Regions from separate parts of the Sphingomonas sp. T1 genome, predicted to be linked through region 2. Evidence: predicted binding sites of a transcription regulator. Region 2 holds the regulator's gene; each other region holds the start of a gene.

What was found. Region 2 encodes LexA, which represses DNA repair genes until DNA is damaged. Its sites were predicted from a motif close to GTTCCNCNCTTGTTCT; they were not measured.
Positions count from the first base shown of each region.
Region 1: the regulator LexA is predicted to act here: its motif matches at 1,874-1,889, upstream of GV027_RS20855 (ImuA family protein).
Region 3: the regulator LexA is predicted to act here: its motif matches at 5,264-5,279, upstream of uvrA (excinuclease ABC subunit UvrA).

Region 1 covers NZ_LR733914.1:8,148-18,237, forward strand. Annotated here, with positions in the region: gene GV027_RS20850 (Y-family DNA polymerase) at 1-928, opposite strand, end outside; gene GV027_RS20855 (ImuA family protein) at 1,092-1,853, opposite strand; gene GV027_RS20860 (hypothetical protein) at 2,023-2,469, shown strand; gene GV027_RS21325 (hypothetical protein) at 2,466-2,642, opposite strand; gene GV027_RS20865 (HU family DNA-binding protein) at 2,684-2,953, shown strand; partial or broken gene GV027_RS20870 (IS1182 family transposase) at 3,108-3,281, opposite strand; gene GV027_RS20875 (DsrE family protein) at 3,422-3,967, opposite strand; gene GV027_RS20880 (ArsR/SmtB family transcription factor) at 3,995-4,405, opposite strand; gene GV027_RS20885 (peroxiredoxin) at 4,402-5,025, opposite strand; gene GV027_RS20890 (MBL fold metallo-hydrolase) at 5,099-6,028, shown strand; gene GV027_RS20895 (YeeE/YedE family protein) at 6,028-6,465, shown strand; gene GV027_RS20900 (DUF6691 family protein) at 6,465-6,890, shown strand; gene GV027_RS20905 (TIGR01244 family sulfur transferase) at 6,909-7,343, shown strand; gene GV027_RS20910 (NAD(P)/FAD-dependent oxidoreductase) at 7,340-8,572, shown strand; gene GV027_RS20915 (sulfite exporter TauE/SafE family protein) at 8,569-9,351, shown strand; gene GV027_RS20920 (TlpA disulfide reductase family protein) at 9,384-10,090, shown strand, end outside.
Region 2 covers NZ_LR733875.1:3,396,978-3,407,067, forward strand. Annotated here, with positions in the region: gene GV027_RS15505 (sensor histidine kinase) at 1-522, shown strand, start outside; gene GV027_RS15510 (hypothetical protein) at 478-678, opposite strand; gene GV027_RS15515 (citrate synthase) at 680-1,963, opposite strand; gene gltX (glutamate--tRNA ligase) at 1,989-3,494, opposite strand; partial or broken gene GV027_RS21815 (ComEC/Rec2 family competence protein) at 3,598-4,620, shown strand; gene GV027_RS21820 (ComEC/Rec2 family competence protein) at 4,709-5,722, shown strand; gene lexA (transcriptional repressor LexA) at 5,882-6,607, opposite strand; gene GV027_RS15535 (molybdopterin molybdotransferase MoeA) at 6,676-7,860, opposite strand; cobalamin riboswitch at 8,098-8,310, shown strand; gene GV027_RS15540 (HoxN/HupN/NixA family nickel/cobalt transporter) at 8,490-9,527, shown strand; cobalamin riboswitch at 9,688-9,904, shown strand; gene cobW (cobalamin biosynthesis protein CobW) at 10,043-10,090, shown strand, end outside.
Region 3 covers NZ_LR733875.1:2,424,026-2,434,115, reverse strand. Annotated here, with positions in the region: gene GV027_RS10895 (BrnA antitoxin family protein) at 1-140, shown strand, start outside; gene GV027_RS10890 (ATP-binding protein) at 231-2,303, opposite strand; gene uvrA (excinuclease ABC subunit UvrA) at 2,356-5,253, opposite strand; gene GV027_RS10880 (hypothetical protein) at 5,406-5,897, shown strand; gene GV027_RS10875 (DUF4893 domain-containing protein) at 6,037-6,696, opposite strand; gene GV027_RS10870 (BapA/Bap/LapF family large adhesin) at 6,848-10,090, shown strand, end outside.

The DNA.
Region 1 (10,090 bases), on a different contig from region 2:
GCGATGTGCCGATTGCGACAACCTGTTCTGTGCCGTCGACGCGCATTCCCGTCAGGCGCAGCGATCGAGCACCGAGTCCCCTCCCCTGCAACACCTCGGCAAGGTCCCCCAAAAGATCCGACATGACCTTCTCGATTGCTTCAGCCGTGCTGATCGGTTCAAGCAGTCGGCGTTCAACCGCTGGCACTTCGGGGTCATCTCGCGGTGTGATAGGCTCGGCGATACCGCCTAGCGCCTGATCGAGACGCGTGATCGCCGGCAAACCAAGCCGACGTGCGAGCGGCCCGCGCGCGACCGGTAGGAGATCCGCGATGCGTTCAAAGCCAAATTTGCGCGCGGCAGACAGCGCGGTCGGCGCCAGGCGCAGCGCCGCGATCGGCAAAGAGCTGATTGCCTCGACCGTGCCGTGTGGATCGACGCGCGTCAGCTCGCCTTTCCCGAACCGAGCCAGGGCGTGTGCGGCACCTGGCGTATCAGCGACAGCCACCCGAGCGGTGAAGCCTGCCCGCCTGCAGAAGGCCAGAAGGCGGCGACAGAAGCTCTCCTCTCCGCCGTGGAGATGATCGCAGCCGGCGAGGTCGATCCAAAGGCCATCCATCGGCGTCACCGCGGCGACCGGCGACCAGCGCCGGACCGCTAGTAGTGCAAGGCGATCGAGCAACGCCGCGTCTGCTTCGGGTTCGGCCGGACGGAAATCGAGATCCGACACAAGCGCGCGAGCATGGGTCGCTGCCATGCCGGCATGGATACCCAACGCCTGCGCGCCTGTGCAGGCGGCGACCACCTCCTCGCGACGACCGATCTTACCGATCAGCGCAAGCGGCGCGTGATCGACGAGTGTTGCTGCGACCGGCGCGCTTCGCTTGGTGAGCGCAGCCGCCTTGTAGGGGTGGCTCGCCGCCTCCGACCGTCTGCCGAGCTCGCGCATGGGTGGCTGTGCGTGGACAGGCAGCGACGCAATTTGTGCCTCCACCTCTTCACGCGATTGCGCGCTGGTCCGCGCCCAACGGGCGCCAGGACGCCAACCGCCGCCCCGCGGCACCGAACAGGCGCCGGGATCGTCGTCGACCGGTAACTGGAGGGGCGGGCGCTCAGGCGGCCGCGAAGCGGGCCGTTCCAACCGTCTCAGCCGTTCGATGGCCAAGTTCGGCAGGAACAGCGAGACAACCCGTCTCATCGCTGGCCTCCAATATCAGGGAAAAGCCCTCACCTCCGCGCTGTCGCGCGAGTTCGATCGACCACCGCGCTCTTCCTACACCCGCGACATCCAACCGCGCCGAAGGCGCGGAGCCGATCCGCCAGCGCGTCCACGCGGCAGATGGTTCGGCGAATGGATCCTCGTCGCGTTTGCGTCGACGGCGCATCAGCAAGATGGGCATATCGGCTTCAGCCGCCACCAGCTGCAGGCGGCGCGTGGCAACCATAGATACCTTACTCGCGTCCGCGACTATCGCCGACGGCGTGCCGTCGCGCGCAGCGTCCTCGATCACGGCGAGTAGCGTGGCATCGTCGGGTGTGTGCGCGTAGATGACGCTTGCAGCCGTGAGGCCCGCCTGAGCCAGCCCCGGTGCGTAGATATCGGGGCGGCAGCTTGCCCAAAGCACCAGCCCGCCGGCGTTCGCCGCTTCACGCGCCGCAATCCAGGCCAGGAACAGCGTCGTCGCCGCGTCGTCGACCAATGCCCCGGATTGGGCGGTCGCTTCGTGCAGCGCTCCGGCACGTAGCCCCCCTGCCCCGAGCCGATTGTCTAGCTCATCAATGCCGAACGGCAGCACACGATAGTCCGTGACCGGCGTGGCGATCGTCCGGAGATGCGCTATGCTTGGCGCGAAGGAATCGAGGGCGGCGGACATCGTGTTCTAAGACTCTACTCGTTCCCTTTATGTTCCGTTAATGCGGTCAATTGGTCAAGCGCCGATCGTCTCAGCTCGTCGCTTGCAAACAGAACGCAGGCGATACGAAGCGGCAACAGACAGTGAAATTCCGCTTTCCAAGACCGGTCGCGTGACTCATAGAAATGTGATGCCGATCCGCGCCGAAAACCGCTGGCTCTACCCGATCGACTGGCAGCAGCTGTCAGGCACGATCCGGTTCGAGCGCGCTGGCAGGCGCTGCGAGCAATGCCGTCGGCCGCACCTTCGGCGCGTCGCGCATCTTGGCGATGGACGCTGGTGGGATGCGGAGTCGTCGTGCTGGCGATCAGACCAAGGCAAGCGTGTTTCGATGAAGGCCGGGTTTACGCTGGCGAGTGTGCGGATGACCTATGTCGTGCTGGCATGCGCGCACCTCGACCATGACCCGGGAAACAGCGCTCCCGCTAACCTGCGGGCTCTCTGCCAACGCTGCCACATGATCCATGATGCAGCCGAGCACCGCTGGCAGCGCTGGTGGAATGTGTTTCGGGTCCGCGCCCTGCGCGACCTGTACGAGGATCCACGCATCACCCGCGAGCGACGCGCTACGCGCTAGAGGTCGATGTTCCGGCTCTTCATGGCGTCAGCCGCCAGGTCGGCGATCGGCCCTACCCCGCCGACTGCCTCATAGATCACGGTAACGTCGTGGTCCTCGAGCTTGTCGATCATCAGCGCAACCGCCCGGGCATTCGCGTCGTCCAGCACGGTCTTGGTGTCGTCGCTCGTCATGGGTAAGGATCCCGATCGTTTTCCTAGGGAGCATGAATAGCATGAACATCAGTGAGCTGGCCAAGGGCGTCGCAACGTCGACGGGTTCGAGCGAGGCCGACGCCAAGAAGGCGATCACGGCGGTTTTCGATCAGATCGCCGACGCGGCAGCGAAGGGCGACGAGGTTTCCATTCCTGGGTTCGGTAAGTTCGCCGTCAAGGATCGGCCGGAGCGTCAGGGCCGCAACCCGGCGACCGGTGAGGCCATGACGATCGCGGCGTCGAAGAAGGTGTCGTTCACGGCCGCGAAGGGCTTGAAGGACAGGCTCTGACGAACATGCGCCGGCGATCGATCGCCGGCGCCGACAGGAGGCGTGGATGTGCAATCGGTATAGGCTGACGGCGAAGCAGGCCGAGGTAGCTGCGACGTTCGGCATCCGCCCGCCCTATGAGGTCGACGAGACGTTTCCGGCCGGTGATATCTTCCTCCGGATCGATCGAGGGTCGACCGCTCGCGCTGTAGCTCGCTGCCAGCGCCTCACGCACGAAGCCGAGGTCCAGCACGCCGTCGATGCGCCGGAGAAGGTGGTCGGCAGGCACATGATCGTCGAGCCGGAAACCGTAGAACAGCGCGCCTTGCGCCACCTGCCGACCCATCATGTCCATACTCCCGCCGCCTGGCAGGAGTGAATCACGCCTTCCTCGTCGTCGCAAGCACGCGTTTTTCAACAGTCTCGGTCCGGTTATGACACCAGCAGCGTTACGGGCTAGAAGACGAAATAGGAAACGTGGCGGCGTGATCAGTCGGGGATCAGTGCCCAACCACGCAGCTGCAACGTCGCCATAGTCGTCAGCGCTGACACGTCGGTTTCGACACCCTTTTCTACGGTAGCGGGGTCGATCCCGTTTCCAATTAGAGCCTGGCTACATACCCGAACGGACACGCCCGCCTTTTTCAACGCCTCAATCAAGGCACGGTTGGGGTTCGCAGCTACTCCCGTCTTTGTCGCATAAGCGCGATCTTCGGTAACGATGGGCGTCGCCGGACCGTGGACAATCACGACGACATCGCCATGTTCTGGACGAACGCCATCGTTGCCCAGCAGGTTCAAGAAGCGGGCGACCTTCTCCAGCGATGGATTGATTTTATCCGGCGTTGCCGCGGCCTTGGTTACATTGAACAGCACGCGATAGCGCAACTTGCGATCAGGCCGTTCCACAGCACCTTCGATGGGTGTGATCGCGCCATATCCCGGTATCACCGCCTGCCTAGGCACGCCGGCTGAAGCACTGACGCTGCTCATGAGTGACAAGCATCCTGCAAGAGCAATGATTGGCATACGCATCCGCTTTTTCCTTCTCAGCCGAAATGATCAGCCAACTCTCGCAAAAACTGCCGCACCGATGTTTTGCGGTCGAACCACGGACGGCGTCTCGCGCGGCCGCACTGGGCGGGGGGCCGGGGCCGTTTGGGGAACCGACAGGTCGTCGGCTCCGAACATCGCCTCCAGGGTTCGTACGCACAGTGCGGCTGTCTCGTCGGCAAGACGGTAGTAAACCTGTTTGGCCTCCCGCCTGGTCTTAACGAGATCGGCGCGCCGCAGCTCGGCAAGCTGCTGGCTGAGCGCTGGTTGGGTCACGCCCGTGGCGGTCTCGATGTCCGCCACCTGCCGTTCGCCGCCCAACAGATAGGACAGGATCATAAGCCGCTGAGGCTGCGCGAACACGCGCAGCTTCTCGACTGCAACGTCGGCGATCGCGCGGGACTGATACATCGCCGTCACCGGTCAGCCTTCGTTTGGTGAAACCAGTCGGCGCCTGCGTTCCCTGGCAAAGCGGGAGGCAGGAGCACGTCGTCGCCCGGCTGCCAGTCAGCGGGCGTATAAGCCTCGCCATCGGCCGAACGCTGCAACGCCCTGACCGTGCGAAGCATCTCGCCGACCGAACGCCCGACATTCATCGGATACCAGCTGAGTGCGCGGATAATGCCTTCGGGATCAATGAAGTAGGTCGCACGCACGGTTGAGGCATCGCCGGCCTGCTCGTCGAGCATGCCGTAGGCATACCCAACCGCCATCGAAGGATCCTCGATTACCGGAAACGACACCTCGACACCAAAAACTTCGTGGATCGCGCGAAGCCAGGCGACATGAGAGTAGAGGCTGTCGACCGACAGCCCCAACAATACGCAATCCAGCGCCTCGAATTGAGGGGCTGCTTTAGCCAAGGCCACGAACTCGCTCGTGCAAACCGGCGTGAAGTCGGCAGGGTGCGAGAAGAACACAACCCAGCGCCCACGATACTGATCGAGCGCAATTTCGCCCTGCGTGGTGCGGGCGGTGAAGTTCGGGGCTGCATCCCCGATGCGCAGCGAGCGCGGCATGTTCGCATCCATCTTTTCCATTCTTCTTAAATGGCACGAACACCCCGTTGACGCAATGCTGTTACATAACTACATAAACCGTGAGGTTGACTAAATGGAGACGGTCATGGACCCGGTTTTGAGCGAAGCCAACGCCCAGATCAGACGCGCAAAAGCGGCCGGATCGCCGGTCGTTCAGTCCTTTTTCGATGAACCTACCAACACAGCGACCTACGTCGTTTGGGACGCGGCAACGAAAAAGGCTGCGATCGTCGACAGCGTCCTCGATTTTGACGCCGCGGCGGGCCGGACCAAAACCGCGTCGGCGGACGCAGTGATCGCTTACGTGCGGGATCAGGGACTGACGGTCGATTGGCTGCTGGAAACCCATGCACATGCCGATCACCTGTCTGCGGCACCGTATCTTCAGCAGGCGCTTGGCGGGCAGCTCGCGATCGGTCGTGAGATCATCCGGGTCCAGAACGTATTTGGCAAAATCTTCAACGCCGGCACCGATTTTGAGCGCGACGGTTCCGAGTTCGACCGGCTGTTCGAGGACGGCGACCGCTTTGCCATCGGCAACATGGACGCCATTGCGCTGCATGTGCCCGGCCATACGCCGGCGGACATGGCCTATGTCATTGGCGACGCGGTCTTCACTGGGGATACGCTCTTCATGCCCGATTACGGCACCGCGCGGGCGGACTTTCCTGGTGGCGACGCACGCCAGCTATTCCGCTCGATCCGCCGGCTCATGCAGCTGCCGGACGAGACGCGCCTGTTCCTCTGCCACGACTACAAGGCGGTGGGGCGCGACGAATATGTCTGGGAAACGACTGTAGGCGCGCAGCGTGTCGGCAACGTCCATGTCCATGAAGGGGTCAGCGAAGACGACTTCGTCGCGATGCGGACCAGTCGCGACGCGACCTTGTCGATGCCCAAGCTCATCCTGCCCTCGATCCAGGTGAACATGCGCGGTGGTCATCTGCCGGAGCCGGAAGTCAACGGCACCCGCTACCTCAAGATTCCGCTGGATGCGCTGTGATGCCGGGCTTTTCCCATGCCATGCCATTCGAAGGCTTCATCGGCGGGCTGATGATCGGTGTCGCCGCGGCGATCATGCTGCTCGGAAACGGCCGCATCGCCGGAGTCAGCGGCATGTTCGCGAGGGTTTTGGGTCTTTCCGCTGGAGGCCCACCATGGGCAATCGCGCTGTTTTTCACCGCAGGTCTGCCTTTGGGCGCGGGTATTGTTGCAGCCAGCTTAGGCGTGAAGGCCAGCTTTCCGACATCGCTTTCGCTGATCGCCGTCGCCGGTCTGATCGTCGGTATCGGAACACGGCTCGGGTCCGGGTGCACCAGTGGTCACGGCGTATGCGGCCTGTCTCGCCTGTCGCCCCGGTCCATCGCCGCGACCGCTACGTTCATGGCAACCGGCGTCGTCACGGTCACGATTATGCGTCTGTCCGGGGTACTACAGTGATGCGCCAGAACCTCATTTCACTCGCCAGCGGGACGTTGTTCGGCGCCGGCCTTGTTGTCTCCGGAATGATCGATCCGGCGCGCGTACGGGCGTTCCTCGATGTCACCGGCGCGTGGGACCCAACCCTGGCGTTCGTCATGGCAGGCGCTATCCTGCCGATGGCGATAGCATGGTTTGTCGTGCGGCGTCGCTCGACCCCGATTGCGGCTGAACAGTTTTATACGCCAGCCACCTCGCCGATCGACCGGCACCTCATCGGCGGTGCGGCCTTGTTCGGCATAGGCTGGGGCATCGTCGGATTGTGCCCAGGTCCTGCCATTGCCGCACTGGCGATCCAGCCTCTGCCGGCACTGATCTTCATCGCTGCAATGGCCCTCGGCGCTGCCGTCCACCGCTTTGCATTCACTTACCGCCGTTCGGCCTGATCAGACAGGAGACATCACATGGCTTTCAAGCAGATCACCTCGTCCTTCTCTGCCGCCCCCCAGCTGACGCACGCCGACCTCGCCGCTGCCGCGCAGGCAGGATATCGCTCGATCATCTCAAGCCGCCCGGACGGCGAGGAGGCGGGCCAGCCAAGCGCGGAAGTAATGGCTCGATTGGCCAGCGAACACGGGCTCGCGTTTGCGCATGTTCCAATCGTACCGGGCAAGGCCACTGACGCCGATGCGGATCGCATGAAGGAGGCGCTGGCCACGCTGCCACAGCCGACGCTCGGCTTCTGCCGTAGCGGGACGCGCGCGGCGACATTGTGGGCATTGGCCGAGGCCGATCGCGCCGACCCGACGACGATCATCGGCCAGGCAAAGGCAGCCGGGTACGACCTTGCCGATCTGACGCCTGCGCTGAAGCGCCGTTCCGAGAGGGTGGATCAATGACCTACGACATCGTCATCATTGGGGGCGGTGCCGCCGGCGTCGCGACCGCCTCCAGCATTCTGAAGCGCAACGCCAAGGTGACGATCGCGGTCGTCGATCCCGCCACGGACCACTATTACCAGCCTGGTTGGACGATGGTCGGAGCCGGCGTCTTCACGCCCGAGCAAACCCGGAAGGCCGAAGCCGATGTGATGCCTAAGGGCGTCCGGTGGATACGGTTGCCCGCGATCACCATCGACCCCGACCGCCACGCGATCCAGTTCGGAGACGGAAGCTCCATCGATTATCACGTCCTGATTGTAGCGCCCGGGCTGCGCTTGGCGTGGGAGAAGATCGAGGGGCTACCAGAAGCCCTTGGCCGCAACGGTGTCACCTCAAACTATCGCTATGACCTGGCGCCCTACACCTATCGGCTCGCCAAGGAATTGCAGCGGGGGCGTGCGCTGTTTTCGCAGCCACCAATGCCGATCAAGTGCGCCGGCGCACCGCAAAAGGCCATGTATCTCTCATGTGATATCTGGCGAGGCTGCGGCGTCCTCCCCGCGATCGATGTTGAGTTCCACAACGCCGGCGCCGCCCTGTTCGGGATTCCGACCTACGTCCCGGCGCTGATGGAATATGTCGAGAAGTACGGCATCGATCTCAGGCTTGAATCCAACCTTGTCGCAGTCGACGCCGATCGTCGTGTCGCCACGTTCGAGCGCAAGCAGGACGGCGTCTCCGAGAGGATCGAACGCCCGTTTGACATGCTCCACGTCGTTCCGCCCCAAGTGTCGCATGCCGTCGTCGCCAATAGCCCGCTCGCGGCCGCGAACGGCTTCGTCGAGGTCGACGAGACTACGCTGCGGCACAAGCGATTTGAAAACGTCTTTGGCCTTGGCGATGCCGCTGGCACCAGCAACGCCAAGACGGCCGCTGCTGCTCGCGTCCAGGCGCCGGTAGTCGCGGTCAACGCGCTGGCCGCGCTCGACGGCAGCCCACCCGTTGCCGACTATAATGGTTACGGCTCATGCCCTCTCACGGTCGAACGCGGTAAGATCGTCCTCGCCGAGTTTGGCTATGGCGGAAAGCTGCTGCCCAGCTTCCCATCCTGGCTGCTGGACGGAACGCGACCCACGCGCGCCGCCTGGTTCCTGAAGGAGCGGATGCTTCCCCCGATCTATTGGCAGGGCATGCTGAAGGGCCGCGAGTGGATGGCCGCCCCGCATGAAATCGGCGAGGCAGCATGACTCTCGAACCGATCCAGTATCTGCTTGGCACCCTTTCGGGCAGCCTGGTCGGATTTACCCTTGGCCTTGTAGGAGGCGGGGGCTCGATCCTTGCCGTACCGCTGATGGTGTATCTGGTGCGCGTGCCCGATGCACACCTTGCAATCGGCACAAGTGCGTTTGCCGTGGCAGCCAATGCCGCGACCGGTCTGATCGGCCATGCCAAGGCTCATACCGTAAAATGGCGGTGGGGGGGCATGTATGCCACAGCGGGCGTCATCGGTGCGCTGCTAGGGTCCACCGTCGGCAAGGCCGTCGATGGCGGCAAGCTGCTCTTTCTGTTCGCGCTCGTCATGGTCGTCGTCGGCGTCCTGATGCTTCGCGGGCGGGGTGACGCAGGTAATCCCGGCGCGGAATGTAACCGGGAGAAGGCACCCAAGGTGCTGGGCTACGGCCTTGGAACCGGCTTGTTCTCAGGGTTCTTCGGCATCGGAGGTGGCTTTCTGATCGTTCCGGGCCTGATCGGATCGACGGGTATGCCGATCCTCAACGCTGTCGGCACATCGTTGATTGCTGTCGCCGCCTTCGGCCTGACGACCGCTGCTAATTATGCATTCTCCGGACTGGTCGACTGGCCGCTTGCCTTCGTCTTCATTGGCGGCGGGGTTGTCGGCGGGTTGATCGGCACACGCATCGCCAAGCGCCTTGGCTCGGGCGGAACGCTTACCACCGTCTTCGCGGCGCTGATCTTCGTCGTGGCAGCTTACATGCTCTGGAAGAGCGCAGGCGCGTTTCTCTGATGGGAACCGCGATTGCCATCGGACCGCTCATGATGGCGGTTGATCGCGGACTGGCGGTGCTATGCATCGCCGTGTTCCTGGGGCTCACGACCGTGGCAGGGCGGTTCCGCTTCCCGCAAGTGTCTACGGTTACGACCGGTGCCATCGTCGCTGGACTGGTGGCGGCGCGGATCGGCTATGTCGCGGCACATTGGGCGCGCTATGTCGAAGCGCCGCTATCCATTTTCGCCGTCTGGCAGGGTGGCTTCTCTGCGATGGCCGGCATCGTTGGTGCTGCCGCAACGCTGGCCTTCCAGCTTGGCCGAACACGCGCCTTGGCGGTGGGCTGGGGGGCGTTGGCAATAGCGGGTGGCCTGTGGTTCACGCTCCAGGCGCTTATCCCGCCCGTGACCTATGGCCCCTTCCCCTATCATTTAACGTTGACGACGCCGTCCGGCGCTCCTCTCCCGCTTGCACGTTTCCGAGGCCGCCCCTTCGTGGTCAATCTATGGGCGACATGGTGCGGGCCGTGCCGGCGCGAGCTGCCGATGCTCGACGCCGCGGCAACGCGCAATCGGGATGTGCCGATCCTGCTCGCCGATCAGGGTGAGTCACCAGCAATCGTCACCGGGTTTCTTACCCGTGAAGGCATCGGCGTGAACAATGTCGCGCTCGATCCTTCCCGTAGGCTTTCTCAAGCCTTCGAGGTGGCTGGTTATCCCGCAACCGCCTTCGTCGCTGCGGACGGCACGATCATGCA
Region 2 (10,090 bases):
GTCGATCTTCAGGCGGTCGAGCGGCCCGACTTCGCGCTGCTTCTCGAGACGATCGATCTGGCCGATATTGCGCGGCGTGCTGCCGGGCTGCTGGCGGTGCGGGCGGGGAATGCGAATGTGACGATCACCCGTCCCGCCGCGGAAGCCCGCGTCGTCGCGCGCGGCGATTTCCGTCGCGTGTTGCAGATCCTGGTCAATCTGATCGGCAACGCGGTGCGCTATTCGCAGTCGGGTGGCGCGGTGCTGGTGACGGCGCATGCGGGTAGCGATCAGGTGACCGTCGTCGTCGCGGATACCGGCAAGGGCGTTGCGCCTGCGGATCATGCGCGGATATTCGAGAAGTTCGAGCGGGTTGATGCGTCCGAGCCGGGCGGCAACGGCCTCGGCCTCTATATCGCGCGGCGGCTGGCACGTGCGATGGGCGGCGACCTGACGATCGACAGCGCGATCGGCGAGGGCGCGCGGTTCGTGTTGTCGTTACCGACGCAGGCGGCGCGCAGCCAGGATCAGTACCAGGCCTAATACCGCAAGCGCGGCGCCGCGGTCCGCCCAAGGCCGCTGATCGAGCATGAAGCTCGATGGCGGCCAATGGACATAGCCAAGCCCCTGGCCGATCCACAGGAACCCCATCAGCGCGCACAGCACGCCGATGACCATGAGGATCGGCCGGAGCTTCATCTCAGCGCGACGCCATCGGCGTATAGTCGCGCTGCGTCGGGCCGCTGTAGAGCTGGCGCGGACGGCCGATCTTCTGGTCGGGATCGGTGATCATCTCGTTCCACTGCGCGACCCAGCCGACGGTGCGGGCGAGTGCGAAGAGCACGGTGAACATCGAGGTCGGGAAGCCGATCGCCGAGAGGATGACGCCCGAATAGAAGTCGACGTTCGGGAACAGCTTCTTCTCGATGAAGTAGGGATCGTTGAGCGCGAGACGCTCGAGCTCGATCGCCACGTCGAACACGGGGTCGGTGACACCCAGCTCGCCGAGCACTTCCTTGACGGTCGTCTGCATGACGGCCGCGCGCGGGTCGTAGTTCTTGTAGACGCGGTGACCGAAGCCCATCAGGCGGAACGGATCGTTCTTGTCCTTCGCGCGGGCGATGAACTCGGGGATCCGATCGACCGTGCCGATCTCATGCAGCATGTTGAGCGCGGCTTCGTTCGCGCCGCCATGCGCGGGGCCCCACAGGCAGGCGATGCCGGCCGCGATGCACGCGAACGGGTTGGCGCCCGACGAGCCGGCAAGACGGACGGTCGAGGTCGACGCGTTCTGCTCGTGGTCGGCGTGGAGGATGAAGATGCGGTCCATCGCCTTTTCGACGATCGGGTTCACGACGTACTTCTCGGCCGGGACGGCGAACGTCATCTTCAGGAAGTTGCCGGTGTAGCTCAGCGTGTTGTCCGGATAGACGAACGGCTGGCCGACACTGTACTTGTACGCCATCGCGGCGATCGTCGGCATCTTGGCGATCAGGCGGTGCGACGCGATGACGCGCTGTGCCGGATCGTGGATGTCGGTCGAATCGTGATAGAAGGCCGAGAGCGCGCCGACGACGCCGCACAGGATCGCCATCGGATGCGCGTCGCGACGGAAGCCACGGAAGAACTGTGCGAGCTGTTCATGCACCATCGTGTGGCGAGTGATCGTGTTCGAGAAGGTCGACAGCTCGTCTTCGCTCGGCAGTTCGCCGTTCAGCAGCAGATAGGCGACTTCCATGAAGTTCGACTGTTCGGCGAGCTCGCCGATCGTGTAGCCGCGGTGGAGCAGCGTGCCCGCATCGCCGTCGATATAGGTCAGCTTCGACTGGCACGAGGCGGTCGAGGTGAAGCCCGGATCATAGGTGAAATTGTCGGTCTGCGCGTACAGCTTGCGGATGTCGATGACATCGGGGCCGACCGTACCGGACATGACCGGATAATCGAATTCCTTGCCGTCGACCTTGAGGTTTGCGGTCTCGCTCATGCTTGTATCCTTCCTCGAAATCTTATCAGTCTGCCATCCGGTCGGCGATCCGACCGAGGCTCTCGTCACGCCCGAGCAGGTCGAGCACATCGAATATTCCCGGCGACGTCTTGCGACCGGTCAGCGCGGCGCGAAGGGGTTGTGCAACCTGCCCGAGCTTTAGGCTTCGCGCTTCGGCCACGCGCCGTACCGCGCCTTCGAGCGCTTCCGTATCCCACTTGTCGAGCGCGTCAAGTTCAGCATGCGCGTTCGTCAGAATCGCACTCGCTTCACCCTGCAAAAGGCTCGCTGCGGCGTCATCCATGGCCAAGGGGCGCTGGCTGAACAGGAAATTCGAACCTTCGGCGAGTTCGTTCAGGTTCGCTGCACGTGGCTTCAGGACAGGCATCGCCCGAGTCAGAAGGTCGAGTCCGCCATCGGGCAGGGCGTGACCGAGGCGATCGGCGGCGAGCTGGGCCAGACGCGCATCATCGGCCTCGCGGATATAGTGGCCGTTCAGGTTCTCGAGCTTCTTCAGGTCGAAGCGCGAGGGCGACTTGCCGACGCCCGACAAATCGAACCATTCGACCGCCTGTTCGCGGCTGATGATCTCGTCATCACCGTGCCCCCAGCCGAGCCGCAGCAGGTAGTTGTCGAACGCCTCGGGCAGGATGCCCATCTCGTCGCGATACGCCTCGATGCCGACGGCGCCGTGACGCTTGGACAGCTTGGCACCATCGGGGCCGTGGATCAGCGGGATGTGCGCATAGATCGGATCGGGCCAGCCGCCCTCGATCGCGTCCATCGCGCGGTAGATCGGCAGCTGGCGGAACGCGTTGTTGAGGTGATCGTCACCGCGGATGACGTGCGTGACGCCCATGTCGTGATCGTCGACGACGACCGCGAGCATGTAGGTGGGCGTGCCATCGGAGCGGAGGAGGACGAGATCGTCGATTTCCTCGTTGCGGACCGTCACCGATCCCTGGACGCGATCCTCGATCGTGACCGCACCCTCCTGCGGCGCGCGCAGGCGGACGACATGGGGAAGATCGGGGGCCTCGCTCGCCGGCCGATCGCGCCACGGGCTGCGAATGCGGAGCGGCTTCTTGGCCGCCTGCGCCTCCGCGCGCATCGCCGCGATCTCGTCATTGGTCATGTAGCAGCGATAGGCGTGACCGGCCTCGACCATCTGGTGCGCGACGCGGGCGTGGCGATCGGCGCCAGCGAACTGCATGACGACGTCGCCGTCCCAGTCGATCCCCAGCCAGCGCATGCCGTCGATGATCGCGTCGATCGCCGGCTGGGTCGACCGCACGCGGTCGGTATCCTCGATACGCAGCAGGAATTTGCCGCCATTCGCCTTGGCGAACAGCCAGTTGAACAACGCCGTGCGTGCGCCGCCAAGATGCAGGAACCCCGTCGGCGACGGAGCGAAACGAGTAACCACGGGTGCGGCCGAAACGACGGCATCCGTATCAGATATTGCGCCCAACCGCGGGTGCTCCCAGACTGTAGAAACGATGGCCGGATCAGCCGTCGCCGCCTCTAGCATGCGTCCCCGGCGGCGACAAATGGGCGTGCCGCCCTGGATGGCGGAGCCGGGCCGGGCGATCGAACGCTGGCTGGAGGCAGAGCGCGACCAGCTCATAACCTGGATGCCGGTCGGGCTTGGCGGCGGCATCGCGCTGTGGTTCGTGCTGCCCGATCCCGTGGCATGGGGCACCGCGATCCTGGTGCTGGTCGCTGGCGGTTTGGCCGGACTTGCGGTGGGGCGCGGCGGGCGTGCAGCGCGGATGCTCGCGATCGGCGCGATTGCGGCGGCGCTCGGCATCGGGCTGATCTGGGTGCGATCGGACCGCGTGGCGGCACCGGTGCTCGCGGGGCCGACATTCGTGCAGCTGTCGGCGCGGGTCGAGACGATCGAACCGCTCCTCGCGCGTCGACTGGTGCGGTTGACGGTGCGGCCCGTCAGGCCGGGGCAGGACGCCGATGGCGCGCCGGTTGCGTTGCCAGGCCGCGTCCGCATCAACCTGGCAGAGGCGGATGCGCCAGCGGCGCTCGCAATCGGCGCGACGATAAAGCTTCGCGCGCGACTCATGCCGCCGCCCTTGCCCGCGGTGCCCGGCGCCTATGACTTTGCGCGCGTCGCCTGGTTTGGCGCGATCGGCGCGACGGGGCGGGGCTTTTCGCCTGTGGTGGTAGCAGAGCCGGGCCGCGGCGGCGCTGGAGTCCGGGTGGCGCTGTCGCGGCATATCGTCGCGCAGCTTGACGGGAGCGCGGGCGGGATCGCGGCGGCGCTGGCGACCGGCGACGTCGGCGCGATCAGCGACGCGGATGCGGAGGCGATGCGCCGCGCCGGGCTGGCGCATCTCCTTTCGGTAAGCGGCCTCCACATCACCGCGGCGGTCGCCGCGACGATGCTGATCGTGATGCGGCTGCTGGCGCTCAGCCCATGGCTCGCGCTGCACACGCGACTGCCATTGATCGCCGCGCTTGCCGGTGCCGCAGCGGCGATCGGCTACACCGTGCTGACGGGCAGCCAGGTGCCGACGATCCGCTCCTGCGTCGCGGCGTTGCTGGTGCTGGTCGCGCTGGCGATGGGGCGCGAGGCGATGACGTTGCGGCTCGTCGCGACGGGAGCGATCGCGGTGATGCTCGCGCTGCCTGAATCGCTCGCCGGGCCGAGCTTCCAATTGTCGTTCGCCGCGATCACCGCGATCATCGCGCTGCACGAGCATCCCGTCGTCCGTGCCACGTTCACGCCGCATGACGAGGGCCGCGGCAGGACGCCTGTTGCGCGGCGCCGTGTCGCTGCTGCTGACCGGGCTCGTCGTCGAGGCGGCGCTGATGCCGATCGCGGTCTATCATTTCCACAAGGCCGGGGTGTACGGCGCGGTGGCCAATATCGTCGCGATCCCGCTGACCACGTTCGTCGTGATGCCGTTCGAGGCGCTGGCGCTGCTGCTCGACACGATTGGGCTCGGCGCACCCGCCTGGTGGCTGGTGCAGCATGCGCTCGACGCGTTGCTGTGGCTTGCGCGTGCGGTCGCCCACGCACCGGGCGCAGTCCGCGCGTTGCCTGCGGTTCCCGACGGGGCGTTTGCCTTGATGGTCGGCGGCGGTGTGTGGATCGCGCTGTGGCGGACGCGGTGGCGACGGATCGGGATCCTGCCCTTGGCGGTCGGCGCGGCGTGGGCGCTGACGACGCCGTCACCCGATATCCTTGTAACGGGCGATGGGCGTCACGTCGCGGTCCGGACCGCCGCCGGGCTCGCGCTGCTCCGCGATCGGGCGGGGGACTATGTCCGCGATACGCTGGCGGAGAATGGCGGGGTCGATGGTGAGCCGCTGCTTCTCGCGGATCAGCCCGATGCGCGGCGCAGCCGCGACCTGTGCCTGACCGATGTCGTAGCCCGCGGCCGGGCTTGGCGCGTGCTGGCGACGCGCAGCGTTTACCGGGTGCCGATTGCGCAGATGGTTGCCGCATGCCGGCGCGCGGACATCGTCATCAGCGAGCGCGGGCTGCCGCGCGGTTGTACGCCGCGATGGCTGAAGCTCGACCGGTCGATGCTCGCGCGGACCGGGGGGATCGCGTTGACGTTGACCACGGGGCGGATGGTGACGGTGCTCAATCCGGGGGACCGGCACCCGTGGCGCGATCCACCGACGCTGGCGCGGCCAATGCGACGGTTCGGGGCGGCGGGCGATCAGCATGGGCTGGCCGGGGGGGCGGCGTCGGTCCGGTTTCGGGTGCCGGCTCGGGGGTGGTCAGAGCGATAGGTCGCGACTGGGTATGTCGGGTCATGATCCTGCGAAGGTGGGGCCTCCGATTGGGAGGGCCGCAATTCCGAAACGCGGACGATGGTGCCTGGGGCCGTTGGTCACGAACGCCACTGCCGGTTGCGTGGCGGTGATGACCGCCAGCGCCCCCAGCATTCGTCAGTCGTAGCGGCGCAGGATACCCGACAGCTTGCCCTGAACCCGGACCTGAGCGGGCGCATAACGCTGCGGGTCATAGGCGCGGTTGGCCGGGTCGAGCCGGACCATCGCGCCCTCGCGGCGGAAATATTTCAACGTCGCTTCGCTGTCCTCGATCAGCGCGACGACGATCTCGCCGTCGCGGGCGATCTCGGTACGGCGGATCAGCGCATAATCGCCATCGAGGATGCCGGCTTCGACCATCGAGTCCCCCGAAACCTCCAGCGCATAATGCTCGCCAGTGCCAAGCAAAGCGGCCGGGACGGCAAGCATCGAGCTGCCCTCGAAGGCTTCGATCGGGACGCCGGCGGCGATCCGGCCGTGCAGCGGGATCTCGACGACGTCGTTCGCCGCGATGCGGGCGGGCGACGCGGGCGTGGCGCTGGCCGTGTTCGGCGCAGATACGGTGTCGGCCGATGCCGCCACCTTCGGCCCCGACTTCGCCGCCGTCTGCCCTGTTGCCGCCTCGGGACGCTCGGGCATCCTCAGCACTTCGAGCGCGCGCGCCCGGTTGGGCAGGCGCCGGATGAAGTTGCGCTCCTCAAGCGCGCTGATCAGACGGTGCACGCCCGATTTCGATTTCAGGTCGAGCGCGTCCTTCATCTCCTCGAACGAGGGCGACACGCCCGTCTCGGCGAGGCGGTCATTGATGAAGCAGACAAGCTCGTGCTGCTTGCGCGTGAGCATAACGGTTCTCCGTCCGGAACAGACGAGGAACTTCTATGGAACACTTGCAGCTTCGTCAAGCGGTGACGTCACGCGATGACGAGGATTTCCGCCGAGTCGCCCGCCCTTGCCGCCGGCGCGTCGCCATCGCGGATGATCAGGCAGGACGAGCGGGCGAGCGTCAGCAGCATCGAGCTGTCCTGGATGGTCGAGGCATAGGCGCGGCCGTCGCGCAGTTCGGCGCGCATATAGTCGGTCCGCGACTGGTTGGGCGGAAGATCCTCGCCGAGCAGCGCATGCGTCGTCTGCGGCAGGGGATCGCGCGCGCCGAGCATGTGCGCGACGACGGGGCGGACGAACAGGATCGCGGTGACGAAGGCGGAGACGGGATTGCCCGGCAGGCCGAGCAGCATCGTCCTGCCAAGCGTGCCCGCCATCATCGGCTTGCCCGGGCGCAGCGCGATCCGCCAGAAGTCGATGCTGCCGCCCGCTGCCTCGATCGCGGGGCGGACGAGGTCGTGATCACCGACCGACGCCCCCCCGGTGGTCACGAGCAGATCGGCATCGACCCCGGCAAAGGCGTCACGCAGCGTGTCGAGCCGGTCGGGGAGGATTCCGAGATCGATAATGTCGACGGGCAGGTCGGCGAGCATCGCGGCGAGCATGATGCCGTTTGATTCCGGCAGCGGGACGGGGTCGCTGGTCGAGCCGGGCGGGACGAGTTCGTCCCCCGTCGCGGCGACGGCGACGCGCAGCCGGCGGCCAACCGACAAGGCGCCGTGCCCGCCGGTCGCAGCGACCGCGATGCGGGCGGGCGTCAGCCGGTCGCCGGCCGCGATCAGCCGCGTGCCGGTCGCGAAGTCGAGCCCCTTGCGGCGTGTGTTGCGTCCCTCGAAGGCGGGGCCTTCGCCGTCGAGCATCAGCCCGTCGCCGTCGCGCGCCGCCTCCTCCTGGACGAGCACAGTGTCGGCGCCCGCCGGCATCGCCGCGCCAGTGAAAATCCGCGTAGCCTGTCCCGCGCTGACCAAGCGGGCGAAGGGGCGGCCGGCGGCGCTTTCGCCGATGACCGTCCACGGCCCGGGCAGATCGGCGTAGCGGATCGCATAGCCGTCCATCGCCGAGAGGTCGGTCGCGGGCTGGGTGCGGCGGGCGAGAATGTCCTCCGCCGCCCAGCGACCCATCGCGGAGCGCAGCGGCACGGTTTCGGCCGGCACGCGCGATGCCATGGCGAAGAGGCGGGACTGGGCTTCGGCGACGGGGACGAGAGGGCGCATGCGGGCTCCGTTCAGCGGGGCGATGAAGGTCTGCGCTGCTCGCACGAATGCCGCGGGGCGGAAAGCGGGCAACGCCGCGACCGGCAGGACACCGGTCGGTTACGCGATCAACGTACGAGGTACGGCAGACGTTGCGGTGAGATGGGACGACATGTCCGGCGTTGCGCCGCACGCAAATCCTGTCGTCAGCGCGGGCAAAACGCGCTAGCCCTGTGGCGCAGGTCCGACGCAAGCCGGATCCGCACAGATCGCGTCGGTGCCCTTCGGGGCTTGAATGGGAATGCGGTGCGGGGTTCGCCCCAAGACCGCAGCTGTCCCTGCAACTGTAAGCGGCGAGCGACACGCACGCGCCCCCTGCGACGGGGGCAGCCACTGGGCCGATGGCCTGGGAAGGTGTGCGTCGAGCCTTGACCCGCGAGCCAGGAGACCTGCCGGCGTCTGGTCGCTCTTGTCCCGGTCCAGGGGGTGGCCGAGGCACGGTGAACGCCGTCTGAGCGACGACCATGCGGCGGGGGCCGCATCGGCGACGCATGCCGGCCGCTCATGGCGTCCGGTCGGCGCGCGTCCCGGTCGTTCGCGGCAGGCCCCCGTCCTCGTCGGACGCCGGGGATGTGCTAATGACCAAGATCATGACCGGGCGGACCGCCGGGCGTTCGACGCGACACCGGATCGGCTGGATGTTCGCGATGCTGGTTGCGGCCAACATCGCCGCCTGGGGATGGGCGTTCGCGCTGTTCCAGGCGCAGCCGCTGATGCTGGGCACCGCGATGCTCGCCTGGGGGCTGGGGCTGCGCCACGCGGTCGATGCGGATCATATCGCGGCGATCGACAATGTGACGCGCAAGCTGATGCAGGACGGGCAGCGGCCGATCGGGGTCGGCTTCTGGTTCGCGATCGGCCATTCGGGGATCGTCCTGATCGCCGCGGTCGCCATCGCGCTGACCGCGAGCGCTCTGTCACAGTTCGAGGCGTTCAAGCAGGCGGGCGGGGTGATCGCGACACTGATCTCCGCGCTGTTCCTGTTCACGATCGCGGCAATGAACCTGATCATCCTGCGATCGGTGTGGCGGACCTTCGGCCATGTCCGCGGCGGGGGGCGCTATGTCGAGGAGGATCTCGACCTGCTGCTCGGCAATCGCGGGCTGCTCGCGCGGCTGTTCCGGCCGATGTTCCGGCTGGTGACGCGCAGCTGGCACATGGCGCCGCTCGGGTTCCTGTTCGGGCTGGGGTTCGACACTGCGACCGAAGTCGCGATCCTCGGCCTGTCGGCGAGCCAGGCGGCGGACGGGTTGTCGATCGGTACGGTGCTGGTGCTGCCCGTGCTGTTCGCGACGGGCATGGCGCTGGTCGACAGTGCCGACGGGGTGGTGATGCTCGGCGCGTATGAATGGGCGTTCGTGAAGCCGATCCGCAAGCTCTATTACAACATCACGATCACGCTGATCTCGGCGATCGTCGCGATCGCGATCGGCGGGATCGAAACGCTCGCGCTGCTGGCGTCGAAGCTGGGCCTCAGCGGGGGCGTGTGGGACGTCGCTTCGGCGCTGGGCGAGAATTTCAACGGGCTGGGCTTTGCGATAATCGCGCTGTTCGTGGCGTGCTGGGTGCTGAGTTTTGCGATCTACCGGTGGAAGCGGTTCGACGAGATCGAGGTAGTGCGGGGCTAACAAACAGCGTCGTCATCCCGGGCTCGACCCGGCACCCAGAGCCAGGCACCGCATTTTGTTTGGCTCTGGGTCCTGACTTTCGTCGGGATGACGGAGGTCAGGTGCATTGGCACAACCGCCAAACTCCTCTAAACCCAACCGCGAGGTTTGGTTCTACCGAACCTCGACAGATCGCGCCGGTGCCCTTCGGGGCTTGAATGGGAATGCGGTGCGGGAGGTTTGCCTCCCAATGCCGCGGCTGTCCCTGCAACTGTAAGCGGTGAGCGAGACGCACAGGCCCCCGATGCGGGGGCAGCCACTGGGTCACGGGACCTGGGAAGGCGTGCATCGAGCTTCGACCCGCGAGCCAGGAGACCTGCCAGCGTCATGGTCGCTCTTGCCTTGATCCAGGGGATGGTCGCGGCACGGTACTCCGTCTGAGCGACGAACGCGTGCGGCCGTCTTGGTCGCGCGCGCGTGTGGCTGCGGATGTGCGTCCGTCCGTGGCTGTCGTTCCGACGCCCGGAGAGTATCGCATGACCGAACCCCAGCCGACCCTGGCCAAGATTCCCGTCACCATCGTC
Region 3 (10,090 bases), 970 kb from region 2:
TCGGCGGCACGGTGATCTGGCCGGCGACGGGCTATCTGGGGCCGAACGGCGTCGTGAAGGGCCGCCCTCCCTTGCGCGACCGCGCCAAGCAGCAGGTGACGTTGCGGCTCGATCCCGACGTCCTGGCGAAGTTTCGCTAGGGCGGGCCGGGCTGGCAGGGGCGGATCAATGCGGCGTTGCGGGCGGCGGCGGGGCTTTGACCGTTGAGCCCATTAAGAAGGCTCAAGTTGTCACCCAGCCTCATCGTCATTTGGGCCCGGCAGCAATCTCGTCGTATCTGGCAAGACGCTTGTATCAGCGATCTTTGTGCCAGAGCCCTTCATAAATGCTATATACTCTGTAGTCAGTTTCACTTTCTCGAGAGCCGCCTGATGGTCTACGGCAATTTTCTCAAGTGACTCCTGCTCACTCGCCTCATATTTCAGTCTATCTTGTACAAAGTGAAGGCGCGCAAAGTTATCATCTAAAACCTCACCCCACGTTTTTATACCGATACGGACCTTTCCATCGTCTTGAATAATCCTGTTCCTTGGATCTGGACCACCCTCAATTCGCTTTTTGACGTACCCATCATAGTCGTCCGCAATTAACCAAAAGTGCCACCGAACCCCCGTTACGCGATGAAATCGGTTATCTTCAGAAACAGCGGTCGCGTATTTTTCAATCTGAACAACATGGTCTGATTTCAGTCGGACTTTCGGTGCCTTAAGCTCAATAATAAGATTGTCGTACTCGTCCGCGGACCCAGCCTTATTCGTACGACCAAGCACCAGATCTACAATACCCCGCTCCTTATCAATAACCCCAACGGGCTCGTCGATCACAACCTTATCGCCTAACTCCTTCGAGCAGGCTCTCAATACATTAGTAAGCTCCTTATCGCTCGCCCATAGGTTGTAGCGCTCGCCAAATATCCAAGTATTCTTTTCAACGATTTTGTGTAGGTGGGCCCTTTCACCAAACACCTTCTTCATGTCTTCGTTCATCAAAATTACGCGCAAACCGGTCAAAAACTGCACTCTATCCCCCACAACAGAGGACGTACTAATTATATCAGATAATTGAGAATGTGACAGCAGATTGGCAAGTTCGGACTGCTTCGCTCGTGGAAGCTTTAACACCTCTGACAATATCTTTTGAAGGTCATGAGGACTTTTCTCGATAGCATGCTTCAGCAGACGCAGATGTAACGCTTTTTGAGCCTTGGGCGCATCCTCAAAATCCGGAACCGCAGCACTCACGGCAACGGCGACAGACTCAAAAATGTTCCGCTCGGCCCTATCAATACTATCTGCAGGGTCCCCCTCAAAAGGGTACACATGCTCTGCCTTCCAAGCTTCTATTAAGTTTAGACCTTGGATTACACCTTTTTGCCGAAAATGAGCTCTTATCTGCTGCCTTGCTGAGTCAATAGCGGCCTTCACTTCGGGTCGATCGGCTGGAGATATAACATCTCCAGAGTCTACGATCCCAGGAAAGTACTCTGAAAGCAGGTAGCTCGTAAAGTTTACCCCTTCAGCCTGAATCTTCCCTTCAATCTGGAAGACTGGAAAACCTTTATCGGTGGCCAGAAACAGCATTCGCTTTGTCTTCGTCGACCACTCGATGATCTTAAGAGAACATGGGTAACTGAAGCCATCGATCTCGATTGGCGGAAGTTCGTATCTATCATCCTCGATGATAGCATGCCGCGGATCAACTTTTTTTCCGGCAATCAGAAGATTAACGTGTTGGTAGGCCGTCAAGTAGACCGCAAATATATGCGATAGAGTTTCAGCTGTAGCTGGCTCATACAGTAAGCCAAGATTTCGCTTTATTTCACGGACCGTGACCACGACGCCAGGCTTACGATCGACGACAATGACAGGATCAGTAATCCGTACCTGAGCGGGATCATGCTCACTCAGATATATTTGGTAATTGGTCAGGACGCCTGCGTCCTCGATCGTTACATCCCACGAAATATCGGAGCCTATCGATAGAGCGCGAAACCTCCCTCGCCCCTCCTTTCCGTGAAGTTCACGCCTTTCACTTCGCGTTCTGCCGGACGCATTCTTCCAGGAGCCGCCAAGATTTCGGAACAGGGCCGGCGCTTCAGCATGAGAAATTCCGTGACCATTATCAGATACTACCAAGCTCGTGTATCCGCCCAGACCATCCTCTTCAACCGCCACAATCACGTTCGTTGCGTCAGCATCTAAGCTGTTCCAAATCAGCTCGGCGAGCGCTGTTTCCAAGCTGCACCGACTTTGGCGCGCGATGAAATCGGCTTTAACCTCTACTGGATAGCTCTTTTCAGCCACAAGTTTCCCCTTCAGGGAATGACTGGAACATCTTACGTCCTCAGTAAAGCCCCTACTCCGCCGCCGCCACCTTCTTCTCCAGCAACGGCGCCAGATACTTGCCCGTGAAGCTGCCCTTGGCCTTGGCGACCTTTTCCGGCGTGCCTTCGGCGACGATCTCGCCGCCCTTGACGCCGCCCTCCGGGCCCAGGTCGAGGACCCAGTCGGCGGTCTTGATGACGTCGAGATTATGCTCGATCACGACGACGGTGTTGCCCTGCTCGACGAGCGCGTGGAGGACTTCGAGGAGTTTGCGGACGTCCTCGAAATGCAGGCCGGTGGTGGGCTCGTCGAGGATGTACAGCGTGTTGCCGGTCGCGCGGCGCGAGAGTTCCTTGGCGAGCTTGACGCGCTGCGCCTCGCCGCCCGAGAGCGTCGTCGCCTGCTGGCCGACCTTGACGTAGCCGAGGCCGACCTCGACCAGCATCGCCATCTTGTCGCGGATCGGGGGGACCGCCTTGAAGAACTCGGCGGCGTCCTCGACGGTCATGTCGAGCACGTCGGCGATGCTGTGGCCCTTGAACTTCACCTCGAGCGTCTCGCGGTTGTAGCGCGCGCCGTGGCAGACGTCGCACTGCACATAGACGTCGGGGAGGAAGTGCATCTCGATCTTGAGCACGCCGTCGCCCTGGCACGCCTCGCAGCGGCCGCCCTTGACGTTGAAGCTGAACCGGCCGGGCTTGTAGCCGCGCGCCTGGCTCTCCGGGAGCCCCGCGAACCAGTCGCGGATCTGCGTGAAGCTGCCGGTATAGGTGGCGGGGTTGCTGCGCGGGGTGCGGCCGATCGGCGACTGGTCGATGTCGATGACCTTGTCGAGATATTGCAGGCCGGTGATCTTGTCGTGCTTGCCCTGGACGATGCGCGCGCCGTTGAGCTCGCGCGCGGCGGCGGCGTAGAGCGTGTCGATCGTGAAGCTCGACTTGCCCGACCCCGAGACGCCGGTGACGCAGGTGAAGGTGCCGAGCGGGATGCTCGCGGTGACGCCCGTCAGGTTGTTCGCGGTGGCGTTGTGGACGGTGAGCTTCTTGCCGTTGCCCTTGCGCCGCGTGGCGGGGACGGGCACTTCGCGCGTGCCGTTGAGATAGTCCGCGGTGATGCTGGTCTTCGACTTCAGAATCTGTTTCAGCGTGCCCTGCGCGACGACCTGGCCGCCGCGGACGCCTGCGCCGGGGCCCATGTCGATGATGTAATCGGCGGTGCGGATCGCATCCTCGTCATGCTCGACGACGAGCACGGTGTTGCCGAGATCGCGCAGCCGGCGCAGCGTCTTGAGCAGCATGTCGTTGTCGCGCTGGTGCAGGCCGATGCTGGGCTCGTCGAGGACGTAGAGCACGCCCGACAGGCCGCTGCCGATCTGCGACGCGAGGCGGATGCGCTGGCTCTCGCCGCCGCTTAGGGTTCCCGAGGTGCGGTCGAGGTTGAGATAGTCGAGGCCGACATTGTTGAGGAAGCCGAGGCGTTCGACGATCTCCTTCAGGATGCGCTCGGCGATGGCGTTCTGCTGGTCGCCGAGATGCTGCGGCATGTCGGTGAAGAACTGGAGCGCGTCGACGACCGAGAGGTGGGTCGCGTAGCTGATGTCCTTCATCGCGATCTTGACCGCGAGCGCTTCGGGTTTCAGGCGCGCGCCGGCGCAGACCTCGCACGGGGCGGCGGACTGGTATTTGTTCAGCTCCTCGCGCATCCACGCGCTCTCGGTCTGGAGCAGGCGGCGGTTGAGGTTGCCGATGACGCCCTCGAACGGCTTGGAGACGTCGTATTTCTTCTTGCCGTCGATGAAGGTGAGCGTGACGGGCTTGCCCTTCGAGCCGTGGAGGATGACGCGCTGGACCTCTTCGGGGAGCTCGCCCCAGGGGGTCTCGATGTCGAACTTGTATTCGCGCGCGAGGCTGCCGAGGACCTGCATGTAATAGGGCGAGGGCGGGTTGGATTTCGCCCAGGGGACGACCGCGCCCTTCTTGATGCTGAGCATGTGGTTGGGGACGACGAGGTCTTCGTCGAACAGCAGTTTCTCGCCGAGGCCGTCGCAGGCCGGGCACGCGCCCTGGGGGGCGTTGAACGAGAAGAGGCGCGGCTCGATCTCGGAAATGGTGAAGCCGCTGACCGGACAGGCGAACTTCTCACTGAAGACGATGCGGCCGTCGGGGGCGTTGCTGCCGAGGATTTCGGACTTGGGGGTGTGCGGCTCGACCGGGTCGGCGGGGTCGACATAGGCGAGGCCCTCGGCGAGCTTCAGCGCGGTCTCGAACGATTCCGCGAGACGCGTGGCGATCTCGCCGCCCACCACCAGGCGGTCGACGACGACCTCGATGTCGTGCTTGTACTTCTTGTCGAGCGCGGGCGCCTCGTCGATGTCGTGGATCGTGCCGTCGATGCGGACGCGGGTGAAGCCCGCCTTCTGCCACTCGGCGAGTTCCTTGCGATACTCGCCCTTGCGGCCGCGGACGACGGGGGCGAGCAAATAGAGCCGCGTGCCCTCGGGGAGCGCCATGACGCGGTCGACCATCTGGCTGACGGTCTGCGCGGCGATCGGCTCGCCGGTCGCGGGGGAGTACGGGATGCCGACGCGCGCCCAGAGCAGGCGCATGTAATCGTAGATCTCGGTGACGGTCGCGACGGTCGAGCGCGGGTTGCGGCTCGTCGTCTTCTGCTCGATCGAGATGGCGGGCGAGAGGCCCTCGATATGGTCGACATCGGGCTTCTGCATCAGTTCGAGGAACTGGCGTGCATAGGCGCTGAGGCTCTCGACGTAGCGGCGCTGGCCCTCGGCGTAGATGGTATCGAAGGCGAGGCTCGACTTGCCCGAACCCGACAGCCCGGTGATCACCGTCAGCGTGTCGCGGGGGATGTCGATGTCGACGTCCTTGAGGTTGTGTTCACGCGCGCCGCGTACGGAAATCTTGGTCAGCATAGGAGAGTCTGTTCCACATTTGTTCGGACGCGACAAGCCCGGGAGGGCGCCGGGCGGGTGCTCGCAAAGATGGGTAACGCCGAACCATTGTCCAAGGTGCCGACGATAGTTACATAGTGTATTGTTAGTACAATACAGTGCTGGAGACCGAGATGGGCAAGAAGAAGGAGCGTCGCGAACGCGAGGCGCGGGAGCGCGAGGCCGAGACGGGCGCGACGAAACGCGAGGGTTTCGAGGCACGCTGGTCCGCCAAGGCGGGCAAGCATGGCGGCGCGGCACCGTTCGCGGGGATCGCGGCGGCGCTGACGCGGCAGATGGGCACACCCGCGGGACGCCAGGTGATCGCGGCCGGGCTGATGATGGCGGCGACCGCGATCACGGCAAAGGATATGCGCGGTGCGACGCCGCCGCCTGCGCCACCCGAGCCGCCCAAGCCGCCCAAGCCGCCAGAACCCTCGGCCGAGGCTTCGCCGGAGGCTCCGGGCGCGTCGACGGCGGGCAGCGGGCCGTTCGCGGGCGAGACGCCGGAACCGCCCAGGAGCGACACTGCTGCGCTGCCGCCCGAATTCGCCAAGGTGATCGACTCGTTCGCGTCGGGCCTGGAGCGGTTCGCGGCGAACTTCGCCAAGCCGCCAAAGGGCTGATGCTTCCGATCCTCCCCCGCAAGGGGGAGGTGTTGCCGAAGGTGACGGAGGGGGAGGACACGGAACAGAGGTTTCCATTCCCGCCCCCTCCGTCAGGCTGACGCCTGCCACCTCCCCCTGACGGGGGAGGATTCTAGGCTCAGCGTGGCGTCGCAGGCGCCGGCGGCACAGGGACCAGTTCGTAGAGATCGAGGATCGCGCCCTGCCCCGCGCGCGTCATCACGAGGCGCCAGCGCAGCGGGCCGACACGCTCGACGACGCCCGCGACGTCGCGCGCCGGGTTGGTGCCATAGGACGGCGCGACCTGCGCGGGCGTGGTGCGCATCGTGCCGAGGAACACCTGCCGCCGGTCGGTGTCGGGGTGCAGCCAGCCACCGGGCAGCGTCGTGCCGGTCTGCTTGGTGAAGGACAGCCCGGCGCCGTTGCCGTCGACATAGCAAAAATCGGGCGCGAAGCTCGCATAGCCCGCCCGCCCGCCGAGCCGGACCAGCCGGCAGCGATAGGAGCCGGGCGACAGCGCGGGCAGGTCGAGCGCAGCGGCGGGGTCGAGCAGCGCACCCTCGGCCGCGATCCGGCCCGCCAGCCGTCTGGGCACCGCGGCGCGTGCGCGCGTCCAGCTGTCGCCGAGTGCCGCGAGCCGGGCGCGGTCGCCGGGCGTCGCGATCGTCGTCCAGTTTGGGGCGGCCGGTGCGGGCTCCGCCGCCACGGCCGGGGCCTTGCCCGCGCTGCCGCCCCGGGGCTGCGTTGCGCAGCCGGCGAGACAGGCCGTTCCTATCGCCAGGATCATCAACGCACGCACGGGCAGGCTCCTTGCACGGCCGGTCGCGACGGTGGCGTCGCCGCGGCGTGGAGACGAATGGCTATGCCGGGCTGGTAAACGGATTGCTAACAACTGCACTAATCTGGCTCAGTTTCGACCCGAGGTGAGGGATGGATGCGGTGAGGTGCGGATGAGCGGTTGGTGGAGATTGGCAGGGTGCGAGGCAACCCCCTGCCTGTCGTCATTTCGGCCCGAACCGGGACTCAGGGCCGCGGGCGGGTGCGCTTGGGGCTCTGGGCCCGTCATCACCCCGCCCGACACGACACCCCCCGCCGCTCCGAGCGTCACGATCGCAGGTGACGGCACGGCCGTCACCGGGCTCGGCGAGGCCGGCGCGACCGTCATCGTGCGCGATCCCACGGGCATTGTAATTAGCAGCGTCGTCGTCGCGGCGGACGGCGGCTTCACGGCTCCGCTGTCGCCGGCGCAGACCAACGGCGGTAATCTCGCCGTCACGCAGACCGACGCTGCCGGTAACGTATCCCCCGCCGTGCAGATCACTGCGCCCGATACCACAGCTCCCGGTGCACCCGAGGCGGCGATCGACGCTGGTGGCGCGACTGTCACCGGGCGCGGCGAAGCGGGCGCGACCGTCACGGTACGTGATGCTGCGGGCAATGTGATCGCCAGCGTCGTCGTGGCAGCGGACGGCAGCTTCGCTACGCCGCTGTCGCCCGCACAGGCCAATGGCGGCAGCCTTGCCGTCACGCAGACCGACGCAGCGGGCAATGTCTCCCCCGCCGTGCAAGTCGCTGCGCCCGATACCACCGCACCTGGCGCGCCCGAGGCGGTGATCGATGCCGGTGGTGCGACCGTCACCGGGCGCGGCGAAGCGGGCGCGACCGTCACGGTCCGCGACGCTGCGGGCATTGTGATCGGCAGCGTCGTCGTGGCGGCGGACGGCAGCTTCGCTGCGCCACTGTCACCGGCGCAAGCTAATGGCGGCAGCCTTGCCGTCACGCAGACCGACGCAGCGGGCAATGTCTCCCCCGCCGTGCAGGTCGCTGCGCCCGATACCACCGCACCCGGCGCACCCGAAGTGGCGATTGATGCTGGTGGCGCGACGATCACGGGTCGGGGCGAAGCGGGCACGACCGTCACGGTGCGTGATGCTGCGGGCAATGTGATCGCCAGCGTCGTCGTGGCAGCGGACGGCAGCTTTGCTACGCCGCTGTCGCCCGCGCAGGCGAGTGGCGGCAGCCTCGCCGTCACGCAGACCGACGCTGCAGGTAATGTCTCCGCTGCGGTGCAGATCGCGTCGCCCGACCTCACGGCACCGGTGACACCCGCCGCGGCGGTGAACGGCGACGGAACGCTGCTCAGCGGCACCGGCGAGCCCGGCGCGATTGTGACGGTGACCGACGCCAATGGCGTGGTGATCGGCACCGCGACCGCCGGGACGGACGGCGCCTTTGCGGTGCCGCTGTCGCCGGCGCAGATCAATGGCGAGACGCTGGGCGTCAGCCAGGCGGATGCGGCGGGCAATGCCTCGCCCGTGGTCGGGGTCGTTGCGCCCGACCTCACCGCGCCGGCGGCACCGACGATCGCGCTCGACGGGACTGGCACGATCGCGACCGGCACGGGCGAGCCGGGTGCGACCGTCACCATCACCGGCGAGGACGGCGTTGTGCTCGGAAGCGGAAGCGTCGATGCCGGCGGACGCTATGAAATCACGCTGCGATCGGCGCAGACCGATGGCGAACGGGTCGAGGCGGTCCAGAGCGACGCCGCGGGCAATGTGTCGGGCAATGCGAGCACGATCGCGCCCGACTTCACCGCGCCGGCACAGCCGGTCGCCGCGATAAACGGGGACGGTACGCTGGTGACGGGCACAGGCGAACCTGGCGCGCAGATCCTGGTCCGCGACCTTGCCGGCACGACGATCGGCATCGCGCAGGTCGGGGTTGACGGACAATACAGCGTGCTGCTCGACCCGGCACAGGCGAATGGCGAACGGCTCGCGGTGATCCAGACGGACGCCGCAGGCAATGCCGCGTCCCCACTGTCGCTGATCGCCCCAGACGTGACTGCGCCGGCGGCCCCGGCCGCCGCGCTCGATGCGACAGGGACGATCGTGAGCGGCACCGGCGAGCCCGGCGCCCGGATCTCGGTCCGCGACGCCACCGATACCGAGATCGGCACGGCGATCGTCGATGCGCGCGGCAATTACGATGTCGTGCTAATCCCGCCGCAGATCGACAGCCAGCTGATCTCGGTCGTGCAGGCGGATGCCGCGGGCAATGTCTCGACCGCCACCGCGCTGATCGCACCCGACCAGACCGCCCCGGCCGCGCCGACTGCAACGGTCGCCGCCGATGGCGCAAGCCTGACCGGGACCGGAGAAGCGGGTGCGACGCTGACGGTGCGCAGCCCGGTCGGCGCGGTGATCGGCACGATCATCGTCGCGGGCGATGGCAGCTATACGGTAACGCTGACGCCGTCGCAGATCGACGGGGAAACGCTGAGCGTGCGGCAGGTCGATGCCGCGGGCAATGCCTCGCCCGAGGTGACCGCCGTCGCGCCCGATCTGGTCGCCGATCTCGGCCCCGATGCACCGACCGCGACGATCGCCATCGACGGCAGCGCGGTGACGGGGAGCGCGGTGGCGGGCGCGACGGTCACGCTGTTCGACGCCAATGGCGTGGTGATCGCGACGGGTCTCGCCGCGGGCGACGGACAGTATAGCATCGCGCTCGTCCCTGCGCTGCGTGACGGGGAGACGATCCGCGTGACGCAGACCGACGGCGGCGGCAATGTCTCGCCCCCCGCGACCGCGATCGCGCCCGACCTGACCGCGCCCGACGCCCCCAGCGCGGTGCTCGACCAGACGGGCACAGCCCTGACCGGAACGGGCGACGCCGGCGCGGCGATCACGGTGCGCGATGCAGACGGCACCGTGATCGGCACCGCGACCGCGAATGCCGCCGGGGCGTTTGCGGTGATCCTTGATCCTGCGCAGCGCGAGGGCGGGACGCTTGCGGTGACGCAGGCGGACGCCGCGGGCAATGTCTCGGCCCCCGCGCTGGTCGCAGTGCCTGATGTCACCGCCCCTGCGGCACCGACGGCGACCGTCGAGGGCGATGGCAGCCTCCTCGTCGGCACGGGTGAGGCCGGTACGATCGTCACCGTGCGCGATCCATCCGGCACCGCGATCGGTACCGCGACCGTCGCCGCCGATGGCGGTTTCCGCGTCGCGCTCGACCCCGCTCAGGCGGATGGCGAGACGCTGAGCGTGACGCTGACCGACGCGGCGGGCAATGTGTCCGCACCCGCCACCGCGATCGCCCCCGACATCACCGCGCCGGGCGTGCCGACCGCGACGATCAGCGGGGACGGTTCGGTCATCACCGGATCGGGCCAGGTCGGCGCCACC